2 regions of the Streptomyces sp. NPDC049813 genome follow, and region 1 is predicted to be linked to the other one. Evidence: riboswitches for the same ligand, from Rfam matches in the RefSeq annotation. Region 1 holds a riboswitch; the other holds the start of a gene.

Region 1 (4,406 bases):
CGCGCACCCCGACCGGGCCGACACCGGGGCCGCCGCCGCCGTGCGGGATGCAGAACGTCTTGTGCAGGTTCAGGTGCGACACGTCGCCGCCGAAGTGCCCCGGCTTGGCCAGGCCCACCAGCGCGTTGAGGTTCGCGCCGTCGACGTACACCTGGCCGCCGGCGTCGTGCACGGCGGCGCAGATGTCGGCGACGTGCTCCTCGAAGACGCCGTGCGTCGACGGGTACGTGATCATGAGGACGGCGAGCTGCTCCGCGTGCTGCTCGATCTTGGCGCGGAGGTCCGCGACGTCGATCTCGCCGTCGTCGGCGGTCTTCACGACGACGACCTTCATCCCGGCCATCACGGCGCTCGCCGCGTTCGTGCCGTGGGCCGACGACGGGATGAGGCAGACGGTCCGCTGCGCGTCCCCGTTGGCCCGGTGGTAGCCGCGCACGGCCAGCAGCCCGGCCAGCTCGCCCTGCGACCCCGCGTTCGGCTGGAGCGAGACCTTGTCGTACCCGGTGACCTCGGCGAGCCGCTCCTCCAGCTCGGTGATGAGCGTGAGGTAGCCCTGCGCCTGCTCGGCCGGCACGAAGGGGTGCAGCTGCCCGAACTCGGGCCAGGTGACCGGCTCCATCTCCGTCGTCGCGTTCAGCTTCATCGTGCAGGACCCCAGCGGGATCATGCCGCGGTCGAGCGCGTAGTCGCGGTCGGCGAGCCTGCGCAGGTAACGCAGCATCGCGGTCTCGGAGCGGTACTGGTGGAAGACGGGGTGCGTCAGGATCTCGTCGGTGCGCAGCGCCGCACCGGAGAGCACGTCCGCCGTCGCGGCGTCCAGCGCCTCGATGTCGGCCTCGACGCCGAACGCGCTCCACACGACGTGGAGCCGGTCACGCGTGGTGGTCTCGTCGCAGGCGACCGACACGTGGTCGGCGTCGACCAGGCGCACGTTCACCCCGCCCTCCCGGGCGGCGCGGACGACCTGGGCGGCCGTGCCCGGCACCCGGACCGTCACGGTGTCGAAGTACGTCCCGTGCACGACCTCGGCGCCGCCCGCGGTCAGACCGGCGGCGAGCAGCGTGGCGTAGCGGTGGGTGCGGCGCGCGATGGAGCGCAGGCCGTCCGGCCCGTGGTAGACGGCGTACATGCCGGCCATGACGGCGAGGAGCACCTGCGCCGTGCAGATGTTGCTCGTCGCCTTCTCGCGACGGATGTGCTGCTCCCGCGTCTGCAGGGCGAGGCGGTACGCCTTGTTGCCGTCGGCGTCGACGGAGACGCCGACGAGCCGCCCGGGCAGGGACCGCGCGAACTTCTCCCGTACGGCCATGTAACCGGCGTGCGGGCCGCCGAAGCCCATCGGGACGCCGAAGCGCTGGGTGGTGCCGACGGCGATGTCCGCGCCGAGCTCGCCGGGCGAGGTCAGCAGCGTGAGGGCGAGCAGGTCGGCGGCGACGGTGACGACGGCGCCCAGCTCGTGCGCCTGGTCGATCACGGGCTTGATGTCCCGCACGGCACCGGAGGCGCCCGGGTACTGGAGGAGCACGCCCACGACGCCGCGCTCGGCGACCTCGGCGGGGATGCCGTCGCCCAGGTCGGCGACGACGATCTCCACACCGGTCGGCTCGGCGCGGGTCTCTATGACCGCGCGGGTCTGCGGCAGCGCGTCGGCGTCCACGAGGTAGACGCCGTCCTTGACCTTGCCGACGCGCCGCGACAGCGCCATCGCCTCGGCGGCCGCGGTGCCCTCGTCGAGCAGGGAGGCGCCGGAGGTCGGCAGCCCGGTCAGCTCGGCGACCATGGTCTGGAAGTTGAGCAGGGCTTCGAGGCGGCCCTGCGAGATCTCCGGCTGGTACGGCGTGTAGGCCGTGTACCAGGACGGGTTCTCCATGACGTTGCGCAGGATGACGGGCGGGGTGAACGTCCCGTAGTACCCGAGCCCGATCATCGAGCCGAGCACCTCGTTGCGGTCGGCGAGGGCGCGCAGCTCGGCGAGGACCTCGGCCTCGGTCCTTGCGGCGGGCAGCTCCAGCGCCTCGGCGCTCTTGATCACGTCCGGCACCGCGGCCGCCGTCAGCTCGTCGAGCGAGCCGTAGCCGACCTGCGCGAGCATCTTGGCCTGCGCGGCGTCATCCGGACCGATGTGGCGCTGCTCGAAGGGGATGCCCTGCTCCAGCGCGGAGAGCGGAGTACGGTTGGCGGTCATTGCGGAGGCCTCCTGGTCAGTGCGACCTGCGAGGGGCACCACGGCGTGGGTGCCCGGACGGCCTCCCCCTCTGTCATCTCAACCTGAGAGCTTCACCGGCCCGCCCGCACGATCGCGCGGCGCGCCGGCTTTCACCGTCGGTGAGGGCGGACTACGTGCACCCGCCCTGCTTTCCAGAGTGACCTCGTCCGTGCGGTACAGGGGCCTGAGAGATTCCGGGGAGGATTTGCTCCTTCGGCGCCTCCGACGACTTCCGGAGACTCTCCCGCACGGGGTCAGCAGCCGTTTGCCAGCCTACCAGCGGCGTCATCGGGGAATCCCTCGAGTGGCCGCCTTCCCCAATGTGCTCTTTCGTAGTGCTTACAAACGAGTTGCGACCTCCGGGAGGGCCCGTGCAGACCGACATCGATCCGCGCACCTTGATCGGCCGCAAGGCGTTCGACCGCACCGGAAGCAGACTCGGCACGATCGACGAGGTCTACCTCGACGACGCCACGGGTGTACCGGAGTGGGCGGCGATACGCACCGGCCTCTTCAGCCGCGACGCCTTCATCCCGCTGGCCCCCAGCGAACTGGTCGACGGCACCCTCCGCGTCCCCTTCGAACGCGCCCTGGTCAAGGACTCCCCCGATTTCGGCGTGGGCCGCCACCTCTCGCCCGAGCAGGAGCTCCAGCTCTACCACCACTACGGCCTGGCCCTGCCGTCCCCGGGGGCACCGGAGACACCCGACGTCCTGTTCGGCCGCATCGCGGGCACGGAGCCGACCGAGCCGAGCCCCTCCGGCGATTGAGGAGCGGGTCCGGGGCGGAGCCCCGTGTCAGCGGCGCCCGCACCTGCTCTACGCCTCCGCCTCGCCGCGGCCGGCGCCCGGTTCGACCAGCGGCAAGGGCTCCCCGGGTTCCAGCGACGGATCATCGACGAGAAACGTCCGCACCCGCCCGGGCCCCGCCGCGTACGGCGTCTCGAACCGCACGGTCACCCGCCCGAGCCCGCTGCCCTGCACCCACCCCGGCCCGTATTCGGCATGGCGGACATCGTGCCCCGCCATCCACCGCCGCTCGGGCACCGGCTCGGCGGCCACCTCGACGGCCGCGACCGGCTCCTCCCCCGCCCCGACGGCCTCCCCCGCGGGCCGGTCCTCCTCCGCGGCTGCGGCCTGCGCGAAGAGGTCCTCCTGCGTGTAGTCGGCGAGGCCGCTCACCCCGACCCCGAGCAGCCGCACCCCGCCGGTCGTGTCGACGGACTCCAGCAGCCGCGCGGCGGCCTCCCGCACCACTCCCGGGTCGTCCGTGGGCCCACGCAGCGTCTCGGAGCGCGTCAGAGTGGAGAAGTCGTAGCGCCGCACCTTGAGGACCACGGTCCGCCCCGACCGCTCGGCCGCCCGCAGCCGCTCCACGCAGCGGTCGGCCAGCCGCTGGACCTCCGCACGGACCCGCACCCGCTCGTGGATGTCCACGTCGTACGTGTCCTCGACCGAGACCGACTTGGAGTCCCGCTCGGCGACGACGGGCCGGTCGTCGTGGGCCAGCGCCATCGCGTACAGGTGCGCCCCGTGCGACTTCCCCAGCAGCCGCACCAGCTCGTCCTCGCCCGCCCCGGCGATCTCCGCGACCGTGAGGATCCCGGCCCGCCGCAGGTGGTCCCCGGTGGCCGGCCCGACCCCGGGCAGGATGCGCACGGACTTCGGCCCGAGCAGCCCCCGCTCGGTCCCCGGCCGGATCAGCACGAGACCGTCCGGCTTGGCCTCCTCCGACGCGATCTTCGCCAGCATCTTGGAGGCGGCGAGCCCCACGGACCCGGTCAGGCCGGTCACCCGCCGGATGTCCGCCCGCAGCCGGTGCCCCACGGCCTCCGCGGACGCCTCGTCCCAGGCCACCTCACCGGCCTCCAGATCGACGAACGCCTCGTCCAGGCTCAGCGGCTCCACCAGCGGCGAGAGCCCCCGCAGCAGCCCCATCACCTGCTCGCTGATCTCCCGGTACAGCCGGAACCGCGGCACGAGGTACGCCGCATGGGGGGCGAGCCGCCGCGCCTGGCCCATCGGCATCGCCGAGTGCACCCCGAACCTGCGCGCCTCGTACGACGCGGTCGCCACGACACCTCGCGGTCCGAGCCCGCCGACGACGACCGCCTTCCCGCGCAGGCTCGGCTTGGCCGCCTGCTCCGCCGAGGCGTAGAAGGCGTCCATGTCGAGATGCAGAATCGTCGGACCGTTCCTCA
Region 2 (4,406 bases), on a different contig from region 1:
GGGTGCAGCCCGGCCGCGACCAGACCGGCGAAGTGCGCCATGTCGACCCACAGGTACGCCTCGACCTCGTCGGCGATCCGGCGGAACTCCGCGAAGTCCAGCTGACGCGGGTACGCCGACCAGCCGGCGATGATCACCTTCGGGCGGTGCTCCTTGGCGAGCCGCTCGACCTCGGCCATGTCGACCAGGCCGGCGTCGTCGACGTGGTACGGGACCACCTCGAACTGCTTGCCGGAGAAGTTGAGCCGCATGCCGTGCGTCAGGTGGCCGCCGTGCGCCAGGTCCAGGCCGAGGATCGTGTCGCCGGGCTTGGCGAGCGCGAAGAGGGCGGCCTGGTTCGCGGAGGCGCCCGAGTGCGGCTGCACGTTGGCGTACTCGGCGCCGAACAGCTCCTTGACCCGGTCGATGGCGATCTGCTCGGTGACGTCGACGTGCTCGCAGCCGCCGTAGTAGCGGCGGCCGGGGTAGCCCTCGGCGTACTTGTTGGTGAGGACCGAGCCCTGCGCCTCCATGACGGCGACCGGCGCGAAGTTCTCCGAGGCGATCATTTCCAGGGTCGACTGCTGGCGGCGCAGCTCGGCGTCGACGGCCTCGGCCACGTCCGGGTCGAGCTCGTGCAGGGACTGGTTCATTGCGGACTTGTCGGTCATATCGGGTCAGCTCCCGGAGAACTCGGTGTACTCGTCGGCGGAGAGCAGGTCCTTCGGCTCCTCGGAGACGCGGACCTTGAAGAGCCAGCCGCCCTCGAAGGGCTCCGAGTTCACCAGCGACGGGTCGTCGACGACGTCCTGGTTGGCCTCGGTGACCTCGCCCGAGACCGGGGAGTACAGGTCGGAGACCGACTTGGTGGACTCCAGCTCGCCGCAGGTCTCGCCCGCGGTGATGCTGTCGCCGACCTCGGGGAGCTGGACGAACACGATGTCACCGAGCGCGTTGGCCGCGTGCTCCGTGATGCCGACCGTGGCGACGCCGTCCTCGACGGCCGACAGCCACTCGTGCTCCTTGCTGTAACGCAGCTGCTGGGGGTTGCTCATGAGGCGAATTCTCCTGTACGCGGGAGGGTGCTGATGACAGTGGGGGAGTGCGGGTGCGGACACGTCACTTCTGGCGCTTGTAGAACGGCAGCGCCACGACCTCGTACGGCTCGTGCGTACCGCGGATGTCGACGCCCACACCCGCCGTACCCGGCGCGGCGTGCGCGGCGTCCACGTACGCCATGGCGAGGGGCTTGCCCAGGGTCGGGGAGGGCGCGCCGGAGGTGACCTCGCCGATCACCTGTCCGCCGTGGACGACCGGCATGCCCGCGCGCGGGACGCGGCGGCCCTCGGCGATCAGGCCGACGAGCTTGCGGGGCGGGGCGCTCTCGGCGCGCTCCGCGGCGGCCGCCAGGGCCTCGCGGCCCACGAAGTCGCCGTCCTTCTCGAACTTCACGACCCGGCCGAGCCCCGCGTCGAACGGCGTCAGCTCCGTGGTCAGCTCGTGCCCGTACAGCGGCATGCCCGCCTCCAGGCGCAGCGTGTCGCGGCAGGACAGGCCGCACGGGACGAGGCCGTACTCGGCGCCCGCCTCGGTCAGGGCCTGCCAGAGCTTCTCCGCGTCGGCGGGCGCGACGAACAGCTCGAAGCCGTCCTCGCCGGTGTAGCCGGTGCGCGCGATGAGCGCCTCGACCCCGGCGACGGTGCCGGGCAGCCCGGCGTAGTACTTCAGCCCGTCCAGGTCGGCGTCGGTGACGGACTTCACGATCGCGGCGGAGTGCGGACCCTGCACGGCGAGCAGCGCGTACCCGTCGCGGTCGTCGCGGACCTCGGCGTCGAAGCCGGCGGCGCGCTCGGTCAGGGCGTCGAGCACGGTCTGCGCGTTGCCCGCGTTGGCGACGACCATGTACACGGTCTCGGCGAGGCGGTAGACGATCAGGTCGTCGAGGATGCCGCCGTCGGCCCGGCAGATCATCGTGTAGCGGGCGCGGCCCACGCCGACCGTGGCGATGTTGCCGACCAGCGCGAAGTTCAGCAGGGTCGCCGCGTCCGCGCCGGTCACCGTGATCTCGCCCATGTGGGAGAGGTCGAAGAGCCCGGCCCGCGTCCGCACGGCCTGGTGCTCCTCGCGCTCGCTGGCGTAGCGCAGCGGCATGTCCCAGCCCGCGAAGTCGGTCATGGTGGCGCCCAGCGAGCGGTGCAGGGCGTCCAGGGCGGTCGTACGAGGCGTACTCATGGCGGTGCTCCCGGGCGTGACGGCGATGGCGAGGGGTCCCCCGTGGCGGAGGCCTCCCCATCTGTCATCGGAACCTGAGAGGTTCGCCCCGACCACACGTACTGCTGGTCACGGCTTGCACCTTGGGTGGGGCCGCCGTACTGGACGGAAGGCCCGCTTTTCAGATGTGCCTCGCCCGCGCGGTACGGGGCCTGAGAGATTCAAGGGAGGAACTTGCTCCTTCGGCGTCCGGGTCCACCTACGTGTCCGGAACTCTCCCGCGCGGATTCAAGCGGCCGGTATGCGGTTGTGTGCCTGCGGCGCGCACATCATTGCATGCCCGCGGAACGGGGAAACCCCACGGCGGGCATTACCTTCTCTTTACACTTGGCGGGCAAGAGGTGGGTGGGCGGCAGGGGGAGGACGATCACGGTGCGCAAGGCCATCGCGGGGGCGTACACGACGACGGCACCGGCCGCGGCCGCGGCGGTGCCCCGGGTCCGGGTCCCCCGGCAGCGTTCGGTGCGGGACCTGCGGGGGCGGAGCGGCCGCACCCCGCGGCTCATCGCCTTCGCCGCCGGCGACCTCGTCGTGCTCTCCGGACTGCCCGGCAGCGGCAAGTCCACGCTGATGCGCCGGGCCGTCACGGTCGTGCGCGTCGACTCCCAGGACACCCGCGAGCGCTGGGCCGCCCGGCTGCCGCGCGCCGTGCCCTACGTCCTCTACCGGCCGCTGGTCCGCGTCGCGCACTACGCCGGCCTGCGCCGGGCGATGCGCTCCGGCGCCAGCGTCGTCGTCCACGACTGCGGCACCCAGGCCTGGGTGCGCCGCTGGGTGACCCGCGCGGCCCGGCGCCGCGGCGCCGCCGTCCACCTGCTGCTCCTCGACGTGCCGCCGGACACGGCCCGCGCCGGCCAGCGGGAGCGGGGCCGGGGCGTGTCGCGCTACGCCTTCGCCCGGCACCGGCGGGCGGTGGGCGCGCTGGTGACGTCGACGGAGCGGGGCGAGCTGCCCGTCGGCATCGCATCGGCGGTGCTCCTGGACCGCGCGGCCACCGACGCGCTCGGCGGGATCGCCTTCCGGGAGTGATCCGGCCGCACCCCGGCCGGGGCGGCCCCAGGCGTTATCGTCGGCGGCTATGGAACACCCGGCATTTCACGAGGCTGCGCACCCCCATCCGGTCCAGGGCTGGCCGGCGAACGAGCTGGAGGAGGTCCTCGCCGCCTCGGTCGGCGTCGCGGGCGCGGGCGGCCGCATCGTCGAGGTCCTCGGCCGCAGCCCGATCTGGATACCCCTGCCCAGGGGCGGCAGCACCGACAGCCGCGACCTCGACCTGCCGACCATGGAGATCGACGGCCAGGTCTACGTCCCCGTGTTCAGCTCCGAGCAGCAGTTCATGCAGGTCACCGGCGGCCGGATGAGCTGCACGGTGGCCCCCGCCGTCGAGTTCGCGCGCGGCCTGCCCGCCCAGGTCGGCCTCGCCCTCAACCCGGACGGCGCCGTGGGCATCCCGCTGCCCCCGCCCGGCGTCGCCGAACTGGCCCGCGGCGGCCGCGGCCCGCTGGACGGGCCGGGCAGCGGCGGCCGCGTCGTGCTCAGCGAACCCGACTGGCAGCAGGATCCGGTCGACTTCCTCGCGGCGGTGCGCGAGGAGTTCGAGGCGACCGGCACCGTGCTCAGTGCGCACCGCTGCCTCGCCTCCGTGGAGGACGCGGCGCCCTCCCTCTTCGTCGGGGTCCGGCTCACCGCGTGGGAGGGCGCCGCGCGCGACCTCCCGCTGGACGCGCTGGGCCGCGCCCTCGGCCGGGCCCCGGCCGCCTGGCCGGTGAACCTGGTCTTCCTCGACGTCACGCAGGACCCGGTCGCCGACTTCCTGCGCACCCGCGTCCGCCCGTTCTATGTACGGGAACGGTGACGCCGTCCGTCAAGTCGGTGTCAGGAACGCCGCTTAAGCTGGTTTCATGACGTGACCGGGCGGCATCGCCCCCGGCCAGGTGCGGGACACAAAGGTTCAGAAGGGGCGGTTACGGGTGAGTGCGTCGGGCACGGCCGCGGCCGGACAGGTCGAGCACATGCTGCGCCAGGTGACCCCCGGGCGCTATGACGCGTACGAGGAGCTCCTCGCGGCCCTCGCCACCGGCCAGGTCTGGATGCTGCTCTGGCACGGCCAGGCCGGCTCGCCCGACGCCCAGTACGGCCAGATGGACGTGGACGGC

The links. Region 1 has a riboswitch for glycine ahead of gcvP (aminomethyl-transferring glycine dehydrogenase). Riboswitches for the same ligand answer to the same signal wherever they lie in the genome.
Region 2: another riboswitch for glycine. It lies ahead of gcvT (glycine cleavage system aminomethyltransferase GcvT); the one in region 1 lies ahead of gcvP (aminomethyl-transferring glycine dehydrogenase).

Annotation. Positions count from the first base shown of each region.
Region 1 is NZ_JBITLI010000028.1:30,182-34,587, forward strand. It holds gene gcvP (aminomethyl-transferring glycine dehydrogenase) at 1-2,185, opposite strand, end outside; glycine riboswitch at 2,369-2,463, opposite strand; gene ACIBW6_RS34545 (PRC-barrel domain-containing protein) at 2,578-2,976, shown strand; gene ACIBW6_RS34550 (DNA polymerase IV) at 3,025-4,406, opposite strand, start outside.
Region 2 is NZ_JBITLI010000013.1:221,570-225,975, reverse strand. It holds gene glyA (serine hydroxymethyltransferase) at 1-650, opposite strand, end outside; gene gcvH (glycine cleavage system protein GcvH) at 657-1,034, opposite strand; gene gcvT (glycine cleavage system aminomethyltransferase GcvT) at 1,099-2,211, opposite strand; glycine riboswitch at 2,382-2,481, opposite strand; gene ACIBW6_RS25675 (AAA family ATPase) at 2,617-3,279, shown strand; gene ACIBW6_RS25670 (enhanced serine sensitivity protein SseB) at 3,329-4,105, shown strand; gene ACIBW6_RS25665 (enhanced serine sensitivity protein SseB C-terminal domain-containing protein) at 4,221-4,406, shown strand, end outside.